Regions from separate parts of the Pseudarthrobacter sp. Hb11 genome, predicted to be linked through region 2. Evidence: predicted binding sites of a transcription regulator. Region 2 holds the regulator's gene; the other holds the start of a gene.
The links. Region 2 encodes HrcA, which represses chaperone genes, less so after heat shock. Its sites were predicted from a motif close to TTNGCACTCGNNNNNNNCGAGTGCNAA; they were not measured.
Positions count from the first base shown of each region.

Region 1: a site for HrcA is predicted at 4,784-4,810, ahead of groES (co-chaperone GroES). Genes of this name have one in related genera too.

Region 1 covers NZ_JBWZCM010000002.1:347,835-355,763, forward strand. The annotation lists gene AC50X7_RS05330 (acyltransferase family protein) at 1-182, opposite strand, end outside; gene AC50X7_RS05335 (ATP-dependent DNA ligase) at 342-1,865, opposite strand; gene AC50X7_RS05340 (dihydrofolate reductase family protein) at 1,932-2,534, shown strand; gene groL (chaperonin GroEL) at 2,645-4,255, opposite strand; gene groES (co-chaperone GroES) at 4,334-4,627, opposite strand; gene AC50X7_RS05355 (DMT family transporter) at 4,853-5,788, shown strand; gene AC50X7_RS05360 (hypothetical protein) at 5,713-6,090, opposite strand; gene AC50X7_RS05365 (THUMP-like domain-containing protein) at 6,144-7,418, shown strand; gene AC50X7_RS05370 (shikimate 5-dehydrogenase) at 7,426-7,929, opposite strand, start outside.
Region 2 covers NZ_JBWZCM010000001.1:213,239-221,167, forward strand. The annotation lists gene AC50X7_RS01025 (2'-5' RNA ligase family protein) at 3-506, opposite strand; gene AC50X7_RS01030 (DUF4870 domain-containing protein) at 567-986, opposite strand; gene AC50X7_RS01035 (DUF3097 domain-containing protein) at 1,144-1,998, opposite strand; gene hrcA (heat-inducible transcriptional repressor HrcA) at 2,175-3,188, shown strand; gene dnaJ (molecular chaperone DnaJ) at 3,268-4,395, shown strand; gene AC50X7_RS01050 (16S rRNA (uracil(1498)-N(3))-methyltransferase) at 4,398-5,180, shown strand; gene AC50X7_RS01055 (GerMN domain-containing protein) at 5,200-6,159, opposite strand; gene AC50X7_RS01060 (PhoH family protein) at 6,519-7,607, shown strand; gene ybeY (rRNA maturation RNase YbeY) at 7,604-7,929, shown strand, end outside.

The DNA.
Region 1 (7,929 bases), on a different contig from region 2:
TTCCGGACAAAGGAAAGCGTGAGCAGGAACGCCGAAATCAGCAGGAAGATGTCCACGCCGCCGGACACCCGGCCCAGCCACACATGGTAGGCGACCACCATCAGCACGGCGAGGGCGCGGAGCCCCTGCACCTCGGGCCGGAAGGTCGGTTTGCGGGCCTTGGCATCGGCTCCGGGGAGCATTCCGGCTGCAGCCTCTGTTCTCGCTATCGACACAAAAAACCTCATGGTCGCATGGGCAAAACATCAATTCTACCCATTTGGGGTATTTTCCCTGCAAGGTACCGCGAGTCGCGGCCTGCACCGACGCCGGTGTTACGCCCGGCGGAGAAGCGGCACAAGCTACGGACGCAGCAGGGCACGCAGCGTCTGGATGGTGTCGGCTTCCGCAGCCGTTTTGTCGTCGCGGTAGCGCTTCACGCGTGCGAACCGCAGCGCGATTCCGCCGGGATAGCGCGAGGATTGCTGCACGCCGTCGATGGCTATCTCAACCACGGTGACGGGCTCTACCCACACGGTGCCCGCAGTGCGGCGCATCTCCAGCTCCTGGAAGCGCTCCGTCTGCCAGCGCAGCAGGGCGTCGGTGAGTCCCTTGAAGGTTTTGCCCACCATCACGTAGCCGCCGGGTTCGCCGAACTCCCCCGCGGGGTCGAGGGCTCCGAGATGCAGGTTCGACAGCAACCCGGTACGCCGTCCCGACCCCCACTCGCAGGCGAGCACCACCAGGTCGTAGGTGAGCACCGGCTTTACCTTAATCCAGTTCGAACCGCGCCGGCCTGCCGCGTACGTTGATCCGACCGCCTTCACCACCACGCCCTCATGGCCCGCGGCGAGCGCCTCTCCGGACACTCTTTCGGCAACGGCGGGATCCGCGGTGATCTCCCCCGGGATGCGGTACCCCGGGGCGATGCGCTCAAGCATGCCGATGCGGGTGGCCAGCGGCTCGTCGAGCAGGTCGCGCCCGTCGATGTGGAGCACATCGAAGAACCAGGGATGCAACAACGTATCGCGCGCGGCGTCCGCCCCAAACCGCGACATGGTCTCCTGGAACGGCCTTGGGCCCCCGTCCTCGTCGAGGGCGAGGGTCTCGCCGTCGAGGATCACCTCGCTCACCGGCAGTCCGCGCACCACCTCCACCACTTCGGGCAGGCGGTGGGTCACCTCGGCCAGGGTGCGGGTGTAGATGCGCACGTCGCCGCCGGCGCGATGCACCTGGATGCGTGCGCCGTCGAGCTTGTATTCCACCGATGCTTCCCCGGTGGTTTCCAGCGCCGCGCCGGCGCTGGCCGCGGTTGAGGCGAGCATGGGTTGCACAGGACGGCCGACGACGAGGCCGACGGCGTCGAGCTGGGCTGCCGTACCGGTGATCGCCAGCATGGCGGTCCCGCCGAGATCACCGGAAAGCATCGCTGCGCGGCGTACGGCGTCCACGGGGCGCTCCGCGGCGCGGGCTACGGCATCCGCCAGCACCCCTTCAAGCGCACCGGTGCGCAGTTCGCCGAGCAGCACGCCGGCGATGAAGGCCTGCTCGCGCTCCGTGGCTGCCGCCGTCAGCGACCTGAGGGTCGCGGCGCGTTCGGCTGCCGATCCAGCACCTGAGGGGACGAGCAGCCGGTCCAGCGCGGCGTCGAGGGCGGCCACGGTCAGGCTCGGCCCAGCGGCCGGCTCCCCCATGGCTGCTGACATGCCGCGCCAGCCCACTCCTACCCGGCCCTGACGCGGCCTGGCGGTGAGCAGGCCGACCGCTGTCGCGATCTCCCCGGGCTCCAGCCGGCGCAGCAGGTCTGCGAGCGCGTCAACCTTCGCGAGCCGGGAGCGGGTGGACGCAACGGCATCCGCGGTTTTCACGAGCTCATCGAGCAGCATGGCACCAGTCTGCCACGCACGCAGCCGAGGCTGGACAGCGCCGGAGTGCAGTTCCACAATGGGCGCATGGGTATCATCGTCGCGAACCTGTTCCTTACCCTCGACGGCGTCTATCAGGCGCCCGGCGGCCGGGAGGAGGACACCGCGGGCGGCTTCGCCTTTGGTGGCTGGCAGGCGCCGGTGTCCGACGACGAGGCTGAGGCGGCCATCGAGGCAGAGATCAGCCGCATCGACGCCCTGCTTCTGGGCCGGAAGACCTACGACATCTTCGCTGCCTACTGGCCGCACCAGTCCGGCGACATCGGCACCGCGCTCAACCGGGTGCCGAAGTTCGTCGTCTCCGGCAGCCTTTCCGATCCAAGCTGGGCCGGCACAACGGTCCTGCCGGATGCCACGGCCGCGGGCCGGCTCCGCGAGGAGTACGGCCAGGTGCACATGTTCGGCAGCGGGGTCCTCATCCGTTCACTGCTGGCGGCAGACGTGATCGACCGCCTCCACCTTTGGCTTTATCCGGTTACCCTCGGTCAGGGCAAGCGCCTGTTCGACGCCGGGACTATTCCCGCCTCATTCCGCCTCGCGGAGCCGGCGCGCAGCTTCCCGAAGGGGGCGGTGTCGCTGGTGTACGAGCGTGCCGGCGACGTTGAGACGCAGGAGATGGCCGGCACTTAGGCACCAAAAAACCGGCCCAGCGGATGCTGGACCGGCTTTTCGTGTGGGTGTGGGCCCACGCCGTCCGGGTTCCCTGACCGAGCGAAGCGAGGTGAGGGAGACGGTGGGGACTAGTGGCTGTGGCCTGCGTGCTCGTCTTCCTCGGCAGGCTTCTCCACAACGAGGGTCTCGGTGGTGAGAACCAGTGCAGCGATGGAGGCTGCGTTGCGGAGGGCTGCGCGGGTGACCTTGACGGGGTCGATGACACCGGCGGCGATCAGGTATTCGTACTCGCCCGACTTGGCGTTGAAGCCGTTGTTGGTTTCGAGTTCGGCAACCTTGGCGGTGATGACGTAGCCATCGAAGCCGGCGTTCTGGGCGATCCAGCGCAGCGGCTGGACCAGCGCGCGGCGGACGATGCCCACAGCAGCGGCGGCGTCCCCTTCGAGTGCCTTGACGGCGGGGTCCTCGTCGAGGGCCTTCAGTGCGTGGATCAGCGCGGAACCGCCGCCGGCCACGATGCCTTCTTCGAGGGCAGCGCGGGTGGAGGACACTGCATCTTCGATGCGGTGCTTCTTTTCCTTCAGCTCAACCTCGGTGGCGGCGCCGACCTTGATCACGCCGATGCCGCCGGCCAGCTTGGCAAGCCGCTCCTGCAGCTTTTCCTTGTCCCAGTCCGAGTCGGTGCGGGTCAGCTCGGCACGGAGCTGGGCAACGCGTGCTGCCACGTCCTCGGCCGAACCTGCGCCGTCAACAATGGTGGTGTTGTCCTTGGTGACCGTGATGCGGCGGGCGGTGCCCAGCACCTCAAGGCCAACCGTGTCCAGGCTCAGGCCCAGTTCCGGAGACACAACCTGTGCACCGGTGAGGGTGGCGATGTCCTGCAGCATGGCCTTGCGGCGGTCGCCGAAGCCCGGGGCCTTGACGGCGACGACGTTCAGGGTGCCGCGGATGCGGTTGACGATCAGCGTGGACAGGGCCTCGCCGTCGATGTCTTCAGCGATGATGAACAGCGGCTTGGAGCTCTGCAGCGCCTTTTCCAGCAGCGGCAGGAATTCCTGCACCGCGGAGATCTTGCCCTGGTTGATCAGGATGAGGGCATCCTCGAGGACTGCTTCCTGGCGTTCCGCGTCGGTGACGAAGTACGGGGACAGGTAGCCCTTGTCGAACTGCATGCCCTCGGTGAGGACCAGTTCGGTCTGGGTGGTGGAGGACTCCTCGATGGTGATCACACCATCCTTGCCCACCTTGCCGAATGCCTCGGCGAGGAGCTCGCCGATCTCGTCGCTCTGGGCGGAGATTGCTGCAACGTTGGCCACCTGGGTGCCTTCAACGGGGCGGGCGTTCTCCAGCAGGCGTGCGGCAACGGCTTCAACGGAAACCTCGATGCCGCGTTTGATCTGGCCGGGAGCGGCGCCTGCCGCTACGTTGCGCAGGCCTTCCTTGACCAGGGCCTGGGCCAGGACCGTCGCGGTGGTGGTGCCGTCGCCGGCAACATCGTTGGTTTTGGTGGCAACTTCCTTGGCCAACTGCGCGCCAAGGTTCTCGTACGGATCGTCCAGCTCAACTTCGCGGGCGATGGTGACGCCGTCGTTCGTGATGGTGGGCGCGCCCCACTTCTTGTCCAGGACGACGTTGCGGCCGCGCGGGCCGAGCGTCACCTTGACGGTGTTGGCGAGCTTATCGATGCCGGCTTCAAGAGACCGGCGTGCAGCGTCATTAAACGCAAGCTGCTTTGCCATGGTTTTTGTCCTTTCAAGACAGAACCCCGCGCAGCTGACCAGCAGAATGCAAGACCAGCGGCACGGGGATCCGGGGAGTTACTTTACGACGATCGCCAGGACGTCGCGGGCGGACAGCACGAGGTACTCGGTGCCGCCGGTCTTGACTTCGGTTCCGCCGTACTTGGAGTAGATAACGACGTCGCCCACGGCTACGTCGACAGGAACGCGGTTGCCGTCTTCGAAGCGGCCGGGGCCTACTGCAACAACTTCGCCTTCCTGGGGCTTCTCCTGCGCGGAGTCCGGGATAACCAGGCCGGAAGCCGTGGTCTGCTCGGCTTCGAGCGGGCGGACAACAATACGATCCTCAAGAGGCTTAATAGAGACCGACACTCGGACCTCTCCTTTTCGTCAGCAAATTCGTGGACTGGAAAGCTTTCCGCCCTGGCTGGCAAACCGTCGTCGCGGTGCCGGCAGCAGCCTGGCTGGCAGCTCTTCATGTGTTAGCACCCTCCTAGGGAGAGTGCTAATGAAGACTCTATGTAAGGGTTAGCACTCGGTCAAGACGAGTGCCAGCGTTTCGTCATCGGAGCACTTGCAGCAATGTACATTTGACCGGTGCGAGCTGCTGTTTACCTCATCCTTGCCAACCTGTTCTGGGCCGGAAACTTTGTGGTCGGCCAGGCCGCCATGCAGACCATGGAGCCGCTCCAGCTGACGTTCTGGCGCTGGGTCCTTGCTGCCGTGCCGCTGCTGGTGCTGGCCCACTTCGTCGAGCGGCCGGACTGGCGGGCGGTCCTGCGCCGCTGGCCGGTCCTGTTGCTCCTGAGTGCCCTGGGCATGAGCGGGTATACCTTGCTGCTCTACAGCGCCCTGCAGAACACCTCGGCCCTGAACGCCTCCCTGGTGACGGCCGCAAACCCGGCATTGATTGTGGTGCTGGCCGTGGTCCTGCTCCGGGACAGGCCGCGCCCGCTGAGCTGGGTGGGGATCAGCCTGGGCCTCCTTGGCGTCCTGCTGGTGCTTACCGGCGGCCAGTTGCAGCGCCTGGTGACATTCTCGATCAACCAGGGCGAACTGCTGATCCTGGGAGCCATCACCGTCTGGGGCCTCTACACCATCCTCGCCCGCCGGCTGAGCATCCCCGCAATTACCTCCACGGCGGTCCAGGTGGCCATGGCGGCTGTGGCCCTCAGCCCGCTCGCGCTCGTTTCGGGCGCCGGCCTGCCGGAAACCCCTGTAGAGGGCTGGTCCCTGGCGTTCATCGCCCTGTTCCCCTCGCTCGGTTCCTACCTGCTCTGGAACCTTGCCCTCAAGCGCACCACGGCAGCCAATGCCGGCAACTACCTGAACCTCATTGCCGTGTTCACCGCCATCATCACCGTGATCCTGGGCCAGCCCATCACTGTCCCGCAGGTCCTCGGCGGCGTCCTGGTCATTTCCGGGGTGCTGCTGACCAGTGCAGGGGGCAGGATCCCTCAGCGTCCAAGGTCGTCGAAATCGACGTCGTCTTCACCCTCGCCGCCGACGGCTGCCGATTTCCGCGCCCGGTAAAGAACCACGCCTGCGGCAGCTGCCATCAGCAGGGCGAAAACCAGCACGGCGATGCTGCCGGCCCGGGCGCCGTCGTACAGCCCGCGGATGTCCCGTGCTTCCTGGGTGTCGCCGGCGATGTCGTTGCCGCCCACCGAGTAGACGGTGGCGTTGAACGTGTCGAGGAAAAAGATGACCACCAAAAGCCCGATGCACACCACCGCCACCAGGGATCCGGCGATCAGTGCCGGCCGGGCGAATCTGGCGGGGCCCCTGTCCCTGGTTGGTTCTTCGGACTGCCGGGGGCCTGCGCTCTCTTCCATGGTTTCAACACTATCCGCATCCCGCCGGACGCTCCTCCATTAGGCTGGAACGCATGCCCCAAGCTCCCCAGGACCAGATCGCGCCGTTGCTCACCCCCGAGGGCTGGGAGCTTTTGGCGTCTCTGGGCCCCTACCAGGAGGACAAGTCCTTCGAGCTCAATTCAGCACTGCGCAAGGCCGGCCACTCCCCCGCTTTGGTTTCCGCCGTTCTGACCCAGTCCCGGCTCCGCACCAAGGCCGAGGGGAAGTTCGGGGAATTTGCCCGCAGCATGCTGTTCACCCAGGCAGGCCTGGAGCAGGCAACCAGGCTCAACGTGGCCGCGCGTCACGCGCAGCGGTTCGCAGAGGCCGGAATCAGCCACGTCGCTGACCTGGGGTGCGGCCTTGCCGCTGACTCGTTGGCGCTGGCGTCGATGGACATCAACGTGACGGCAGTGGAAATGGACGAGACCACTGCCGCCTGCGCCACTGTGAACCTCATCCCCTTTTCCAATGCGACGGTGGTCCATGCAGATGCCACCGCTGTTCCGCTGGACGGGATTGACGGCGTCTGGCTGGACCCTGCGCGGCGGGTCACCTCCACTTCCGGCACCAAGCGCATCTGGGACCCGGAGGCCTTTTCGCCGCCGCTGTCCTTTGTCCAGTCCCTTGCTGCGTCCGGCCGGGCGGTCGGTGTAAAGATGGGGCCGGGGATGCCCCATGACTCCGTGCCGGCCGGCTGCGAAGCCCAGTGGGTTTCCGTGGCCGGGGATGTCACCGAAGTGGCGCTGTGGTTCAACGCCGTGCAGCGCCCCGGCGTCCGCCGGGCGGCGCTGGTCCTGGGTTCCGAGGGGGCGGCTGAGCTCACCAGCGGGGAGGATTTCGGGGCCGGTCCCGCCGCCCCCGTGGGTCCGGTGGAGGGTTACCTGTACGAGCCCGACGGCGCCGTCATCCGCGCAGGACTGGTGGCCGACGTCGCACTGCAGCTGGGCGGGCACCTGGTGGATGAACACATCGCCTACATCTGCGCTCCGCAGCTGGTGGACACTCCCTTCGCGCGGGCCTACAAGGTCCTGAATGTTATGCCGTACAACGTCAAGGCACTCAAGGCGTGGGTGAAGGCTGAAGGCATCGGGGTGCTGGACATCAAGAAGCGCGGTACCGCCGTCACCCCCGAGGAACTCCGCAAACAGCTCCTCCCCGGAGGGAAAAACACGGGAGGGAAAAACACAGGAGGGAAGAACGCGGGAGAAAAAAACGCAGGAAAAAAGGGTGGCAACAAAACAGCCACCCTGGTCCTGACCCGCATCGGTGAGGACCGGGTGGCCATCGTGGTGGAACCCGTCTAAGAATCCGCTACTGGGCGCGCGTGAACTCCTCGGCGGCGCGCACCTGCTCGGCGCTGGGCCGCACACCGGTGTAGAGCACAAACTGCTCCAGCGCCTGGATGGTAGCCACCTCCGCTCCGGTGATCACCGGTTTTCCGGCAGCCCGGGCGGCAGCGATAAGCGGGGTTTCAGCAGGCAGGGCAACCACGTCGAACACCACCTGCGCGGCGTCGATGGTGTCCTGCGGGAAGGCCAGGGTGTCCGCTCCGGGTCCGCCGGCCATACCGAGGGGCGTGACGTTGATGATCAGGTCCGCCGTTCCGCCGTCGAGCGCCGGACGCCACTGGAACCCGTACTGTTCCGCGAGCGCCCGCCCGGTGGTTTCGTTCCGTGCGAGGACCGTGACGTTGGTGAACCCTGCATCCCGGAGTGCGGCCACGGTGGCCTTGGCCATGCCTCCTGCCCCCTGGACCAGCACAGAGTAGCTGGTAGGCACGGCGTTGGAGGCCAGCAGCTGTTCAATCGCCGTGTA
Region 2 (7,929 bases):
ATTTACGGGGAGCCGCCGAGGGTTGTGGTGGTCCTGGTGGAGCTGTCCCAGAGGCGCGCCTCGATGCATTGCCCTTCTGTCCGCCCGTCCAGGGCATCCATAGCGGGGCCGAGCAGCTTACCGGGGATCCGGCGGGCGAGGGTGACGTGCGGCGTCCAGGCGTCCGGCAGGGTGTTTTCATAGGCGCCGACGCACCGCTGATGCAACTGCGCGTGCAGTTCGAGCAAACCCGCCGCCGGCACAACCAGCCGGGCCAGCACGTACTTGCCGGGACCGGCCGGGAAGACCACCAGGCCGGAAAACCTGATGTCGAGTGGCAGTCCATTCCACAGATCCTGCACGGACCCGACGTCCAGCACGGTGCCGGCGGCCAGCGTAATGTGCGGCCTGTTGCTCGGTGAGGTGTGCGCGGCGAGGCTCGGCAGGCCGGCTTCCGCGAGCCGTGCCCAATCCATCCTGATTGACAAATCGGTGGATTCCCCGAAGGTCAACTCGACGCTGCGCATACACCCATCATGCCGGACGCTGGCGTCATGTTCTTCCGGAAGGCCCGGAGCCTCCCTGCGCTACTTGATCCAGCGCAGGTTGTACGGGTAACGGTGCGGCTGGCCCTTGTTGACGTGGATGCCGGCGGCCACCGAGAAGCAGGTCAGGCCGATCCAGATCAGTGTGGCGATGACGGCAAAGACGTTGCCGATCACCGGCACGAAGACCAGGATGTTGGCGACCACTGCCGCGATGGTGGGCGGCAGGCTGAAGTTCAGCGCTTCCTTTGACTCCTGCGCCGTAAAAGGGCCGCGGTCACGGAAGATCAGGTAGATCAGCAGCGAAGGAACGCAACCCAAAATGCCGCCGAAGTGGGCCAGCGTAGCCCACTGCCGGTCTTCGCTGGCCGTCAGGGGCAGCGCATTCGCCGGAACGCCGTGGTACTCCGAACCGCCCCGGCCGCCCTGGCTGTCCCTGTGATCACGTGCGTTTTCTGCCACAGTCTGTTCCTTCTGAAGTGCAATGGTGCTGACTAGGAGTGCCATGTCTGCTGCGGGGTCCTGCGATCGCAGACACCGCTGTACCAAGAATACTGGGTGCAGCGGTATTAGCTGACCTCACCCACCGGCGGGAGCGCTAATCAGGCCCGCCCGCTGTTTAGGGGACAGTGAGGAAATCGATGACTTCTTCCACCCTGCCCAGCAGGGACGCTTCCAGGTCGGCGTAACTGCGGACGGCTCCCAGCAGCTTCTGCCACCCCAGGCCGATATCCTCTTTCGTCTCGTGCGGCCAGCCAAAGGCGGCGAGGACGCCGGTCTTCCAGTCCTGGCCGCGCGGCACTACAGGCCACTTCTCGATGCCAAGGACAGCCGGGCGGATGGCCTGCCACACGTCAACGTAGGGGTGTCCGACGATCAGCACATTCCCCGCAGCGCCGGGAGAGGCCATCACCGATCCGGCGATGCGGGACTCCTTTGAGTCGGGCACCAGGTGGTCCACAAGCACTCCCAGGCGCCTGCCCGGCCCCGGCCTGAAATCGGCCACGGCAGCAGCGAGGTCATCAATGCCGTGGAGCGGCTCGACGACGATGCCCTCCACCCGGAGGTCATCGCCCCACACCTTCTCGACAAGTTCGGCGTCGTGCTTTCCCTCCACCCAGATGCGGCTCGCCTTGGCAACCTGTGCTCGCTGCCCTGCCACACGGACAGAACCCGACGCCGTCCTGCCGCCTGCGGTGCCCGGACCCGCCGGCGACCGCGGCGCCGGGGGCATCAGGCGGATTGCCTGGCCTTCAAGGAGGAACCCGAAGCCCAGCCGGAAGGACCTGGACTTGCCGCGGCGGTCCTCCAGTGCCACCACGTGCATTCCTCCCGACTTCTCCACCCGGGTTACCGCGCCAACCCACCCGGACTGGACGTCTTCCAGCACCATGCCACGCTCCACGGGCACCTCGGGCAGTTGCGCCCTGGCAGGTGCGGACAGGTCCTGGGCTCCCCAGTTCTGGTAATGCATGGAATCACTCCGCCTCGTGCTGGATCCTGGCCCGGAATTTCGCCCGGAGCGGTACCAATGCTAACAACGGGACGAGTCATAATAGACTGTTAGCACTTAGGCATGTCGAGTGCTAACCCCTGTAGACACACGGTGCGGGCGGAACGGCTGCCCTGAACCCTTGATGGAGGTGGAGTGTGAGCGAGCCGCGCAAGCTGGAAGTACTGCGGGCGATCGTGGAGGACTACGTCCACTCCCGCGAGCCGGTGGGGTCCAAGGCCCTGGTGGAGCGTCACCATCTCGGCGTTTCCAGCGCCACCATTCGCAATGACATGGCCGCGCTTGAGGACGAAGGACTGATTACCGCCCCGCACACCAGCGCGGGCCGCATCCCCACGGACAAAGGCTACCGGCTCTTCGTCGACCAGATTTCCGCGGTGAAGCCGCTGTCCCAGGCGGAGCGGCGGGCCATCCAGTCACTGCTGGAAGGCGCAGATGACCTCGACGACGTCCTGGAACGCACCGTCCGGCTGTTGTCCCAACTGACAAACCAGGTGGCCGTCGTCCAGTATCCGCACGTTAATCGAGCACTGGTCCGTCACATCGAATTCGTTCTCCTTGCCCCCCGGAAGGTGTTGGTGGTGCTGATTGCCAACAGCGGCAAGGTTGAACAGCGGGTCATCGACGTCGGGCAGGACCTGGCTGACGATGCTATTGCCGCGCTGCGCGGCCAATTCCTTGGATCCCTGGCCGGCACTCCCTTGGCCCAGCTTGGGCAGTCACTGCCCGCAGTGGTGTCCGGCGTCGCCCCCGGACAGCGGCAGGCAGCCCAGGCGCTGGCGCACGGGCTGGAGGGCCTGGCCCACAGCAGCCGTGAAGACCGGATGGTGATGGCCGGCACGGCCAACCTGGCCCGTTCCAACGTTGACTTTCCGCTAAGCATCGGGCCGGTGCTGGAAGCGCTCGAGGAGCAGGTGGTGATGCTTCGCCTGCTAAGCGAGATGGCACAGGACCACCGCGGAGTGGCCGTGAGCATCGGCCGCGAAAACCCATACGACGGCCTGGCGGAGGCATCCGTCGTCGCAACGGGCTATGGCCCGGACAGCGTCGCCAAGATTGGCGTGCTGGGTCCCACCAGAATGGACTACCCCACCACCATGGCGGCAGTCAGGGCTGTGGCCCGTTACCTGTCACGGATTCTGGGACCCTGACCACAGTTCAGCGCCCCAGGGCGCACAGCAGTGTATGCAGTTCGACTGCAGGCAGAACAACAAGGAAGAGATACTAACTTTGAGCAGCCACTACGAAGTCCTTGGAGTCGCACCGGATGCCACCGGGGAAGAGATCAAGAAGGCCTACCGAAAGCTGGCCCGGACCCTTCACCCGGACGTCAATCCCGGTGAGGATGTTGCGGACCGCTTCAAGGCAGTGACCCATGCTTATGAAGTCCTCTCGGATCCCCAGAAGCGGCGGGTCTATGACACCACCGGAAACGAAAACGGCACGGACAACGGATTCGGCGGGGGAGCGTACGCCGGGCAGGGCTTCGCCTTCCAGGACATCTTCGACACCTTCTTCGGCGCCGGTGGCACTACCGGTCCCGCGTCGAGGGTGCGGCGCGGGCAGGATGCGCTCATCAGCGTCCGGATCGAGCTCCGCGACGCCGTGTTTGGAGTCAACAAGAAGCTCGAAGTGGACACGGCGGTGGTCTGCCCCACCTGTGAGGGCTCATGCTGCCAGCCCGGAACCCACCCCGAGCGCTGCGATATCTGCGGCGGCAGCGGCCAGGTCCAGAGGGCCGTGCGTTCAATCCTTGGCCAGGTCATGACTGCCGCTCCGTGCGGCACCTGCGAAGGTTTTGGAACCGTTATCAAAGACCCGTGCAACGAGTGCAGCGGACAAGGCCGCATCCGCAGCCGCCGTTCACTGACCATTAAGGTTCCTGCCGGCGTCGCCACCGGGACACGCATCCAGCTCTCGGGCCAGGGGGAAGCAGGTCCCGCCGGCGGCCCCGCCGGCGATCTCTACGTGGAGATCCGCGTCAACAACGACGCAACCTACGTCCGGGAAGGTGACGACCTGCACGCCACCCTCAACATCCCCATGACCGCAGCCGCCCTGGGCACCGACGTGACCCTCGAAACCTTCGACGGGGCCCAGGAGATCGACGTGAAGGCCGGCACGCAGTCCGGAGAGATCATCACCCTGCGCGGCCTCGGCGTCACCCACCTGCGCGGGTACGGCCGCGGTGACTTGAAGGTCCATCTCCAGGTCGAGACGCCCGCCAGGCTTGATGCGGCGCAGGAAGACCTGCTGCGCCAACTCGCCAAACTCCGCGGCGAGCAGATCACGGAGGGAAAGCTTGCTGCCGGCGGCGGCATGTTTGCCAAGCTCCGGGACCGGCTCGGTAACCTGTAGCGGTGAGCAACCCGGTCTTTTTCACCGCGCCCGGGTCTTTGGACGGGATGGTGCCGGACGGCGTCTTTGTCCTGGAGGGACCCGAGGCGCGGCACGCGGTCACGGTTAAGCGGCTCGCTCCGGGCGAGACGGTGGACATCGTTGACGGCGCCGGTACGCGGATGAGCGGCAAGGTTGCAGCCGCTTCCTCCTCCGGACTGGAAGTGGAATGCGCGTCCGTGATTGTTGAGGAGCGGCCACGCACCAGGCTCGTGCTGGTCCAGGCCCTGGCCAAGGGTGACCGGGACGAGCTTGCCATCGAGACGGCCACCGAACTGGGGATCGACGCCGTTATTCCCTGGCAGTCCGAACGTTCCATCGTGCGCTGGAAGGGTGACCGGGCAGCCAAGGCACACGCGAAGTGGCAGTCCGTTGTCACCGCCGCCGCCAAGCAGGCACGCCGTGCCTGGATTCCCGAGGTGCGGGCCGCCGTCGACACCGCCGGCCTCGCCGCCACCGTCGAGACGGCAGCCTTGGCCGTTGTCCTGCACGAGGACGCCGTACGCCCCTTGCGCGCGGTCTTGGAAACATGGCTGGAAACGGGCGCTGCTGAAGCTGTGCGGGAAGTATTCCTGATCGTAGGACCCGAGGGCGGCATCAGCCAGCGTGAAGTTACCCGGCTGTGCGGCCAGGGTGCCGTGACGGCCCTCCTGGGGCACCATGTGCTGCGCTCATCAACGGCCGGTCCTGCCGCCGTCGTTCTTGCCAGCGACGTTCTGGGCCGCTGGGCTGCGCCGGTACTTTGAGTTGCAGTATCAGCGGGGGCTAGCGGACCCTGAAACTCCGGGTGTCTTCGTTGCCGTCCTCCGGGCCTTCCGGATTTGAGGTCTGGGCCACCCGGAGCTCGAAGTCACCCTCGGGCAGGGTAAGGGCGAGGGTGAACACCCCCGCCTGGGCCGGATCCGCGGCTGCCGTAGTTTCGCCGGTCAGGAAGGGTGCCTTGTTCCCGTCTATCTCGGACCGCAGGATCTGCCAGCGGAGCTTGCCTCCCGGCACGGTGCTTCGCCCGGTGATCTTGACACTGCCGTCGCCCACTTCCACGTTTTCCTGCGGGTCGATAATCCAGACGGGAGCCACCAGTCCCGAGGTGCGGGCCATGAGGGAACCCAGCTGTACATGGTTGAAGGCGACATAGTCGGTGTGTCCGTCCACGAGGATCCGGACCCGGATCTGCTGTCCGGAGTCGATCAGCCCCGAGCTCGCGGCCGCCGCGGTGGCTGTATACACCAATTGCTGGATGGCCCGGGCGGCCATATCGGCGTCGAGGTTACTGTTGAACGCATCTTCCGAGACGTCCACCGTGATGACGTCCTTGCCGGAAATCGAGGTGGCCAGCTGGCTGGGGTTCTGCCATGGCGTAAAGAAGTCGGGATCCAGCGGCTTTTCGGACATCATGGCGCGCAGGGCTCGCGTCACGGGATTCTCCTGCTCGGGAACGTCCCGGAACTCCCGGTAAAGGAAGACATTGCTGTCGCTGCCGCCGATCCAGTAGACGGGCGCCTTATTGGAGGACTGGGTGGTTTCCAGAGGAGCGCTCGTGGAGGGGGCGCCGGATGTGCTTCCCGGGCCGGCGGGGCTGGCAGACAGTATGCCGGTGGGGGCCGGGCCCGGTTCGGCGATGCAGCCCGCAAGGGCAGGGATTACCACCAGGAGACCGGCAAGAACCGCCGAACGGGCGCCGTTGAAGGCTCCTCGGGCGCGGCGGGGCGCTGCGGTTTCCGGCAACTTGATTGCCCTGTCCTTTCCTGGTCGGTTAGGCCGATCCCCGGTCGGCCCTGGTGCTCCAGCATCAGGCTGGATTTCCAGCATTGCACAGCCACGGGAAGCATTCGTGCCGGGATGCGCTGAGCGGTCCAACTGCAACTGGAACGATATGAGGCCGATATGAAGTTGATACCTAAGGACGGGAACAGGCGTGGTGCCCGTGCCGGAGCGGACGCAGCGTGTTGGTGCGATATGGGGTCAGGAGTGCCTGCTGGCGTAGGATGGAAGGTACCGCTGGAAGCGACGGCAGCAGCCGCCGCAAACCAGCCAACAGCTATTGTTTCGACATCGAGGGGATCACAGGCCTGCGGGCCAGCACTATGACTGAATCAGCTAACGGAAAGCGCAGGCTTGTCACCGGCGAGGGCGCAGCGGGGGAGTTTCCCCACACACTCCCTGGCGTCCGTACCGAAGTAGTCCTCTTCGACAATTCCGACCAGATGGTTCAGTCGCTGGGCAGCCACGACGAGGCGTTGCGGTTCATTGAAGAACAGTTCCCTGCAGTCAATTTCCATGTCAGGGGCAACGAGCTCTCCATTAGCGGTCCGGCGGCGGACGTGCCGCGGATCATGCGGCTCCTGCACGAGGTCCGCGGACTCGTTGCCCGCGGTACCGTCATCAGCCCGGCCGTGCTGCAGCAGCTCGTGGCCCTTCTGCGTACCCAATCCCTGCAGAATCCCGTGGATGTGCTGACCCACGACATCCTATCCAGCCGCGGCAAGACAATACGCCCGAAAACGCTGAACCAGAAGAATTACGTTGATGCCATCGACGCCAACACCGTCATCTTCGGAATCGGGCCCGCCGGAACCGGCAAGACCTACCTGGCAATGGCCAAAGCGGTCCAGGCCCTGCAGCAGAAGGAAGTCAGCCGGATCATCCTGACCCGCCCGGCAGTCGAAGCTGGGGAGCGGCTTGGTTTCCTTCCCGGCACGCTGAGCGACAAAATCGATCCCTACCTGCGTCCGCTGTACGACGCCCTGCACGACATGATGGATCCGGAATCGATTCCGCGGCTCATGGCGGCGGGGACCATCGAAGTCGCGCCGCTGGCCTACATGCGTGGCCGTACCCTCAACGACGCCTTCATCATCCTTGACGAGGCGCAGAACACCACGCCCGAGCAGATGAAGATGTTCCTCACCAGGCTTGGCTTCGGATCCAAAATGGTGGTCACGGGCGACGTCACGCAGGTGGACCTGCCCTTCGGCACCCGGTCCGGCCTGCGCATCGTGGAAGAGATCCTGCAGGGCATCGACGATGTGAACTTCTCCGTCCTGGACGCGGCCGACGTCGTCCGGCACCGCCTGGTGGGCGATATCGTCAACGCCTACAGCGTCTGGGATGATGTCCAGCGCAGCCGGGTCAAGCATTCCGCAAGCCGGGAAAAGCGGGGGGAACACGCGTGAGCATTGAGGTGAACAACGAGTCCGGCGTCCAGGTGGACGAATCGCAGCTCGTTGCTCTATCCAGGTACATCTTTGAACAGCTTTACATCCATCCGCAGGCCGAGTTGTCCATCCTCCTGGTGGACGAGCCCGCGATGGAGAAGCTTCACATTGAGCTGATGGATGAGCCCGGCTCCACTGACGTGCTGTCCGTGCCGATGGACGAGCTGACTCCGGGCACCCCGGACCGGCCCACACCCCAGGGCATGCTCGGAGACATCGCAGTGTGCCCGCAGGTTGCCACTGTCCAGGCCCGGAACGCAGGCCACTCGTTGCAGGATGA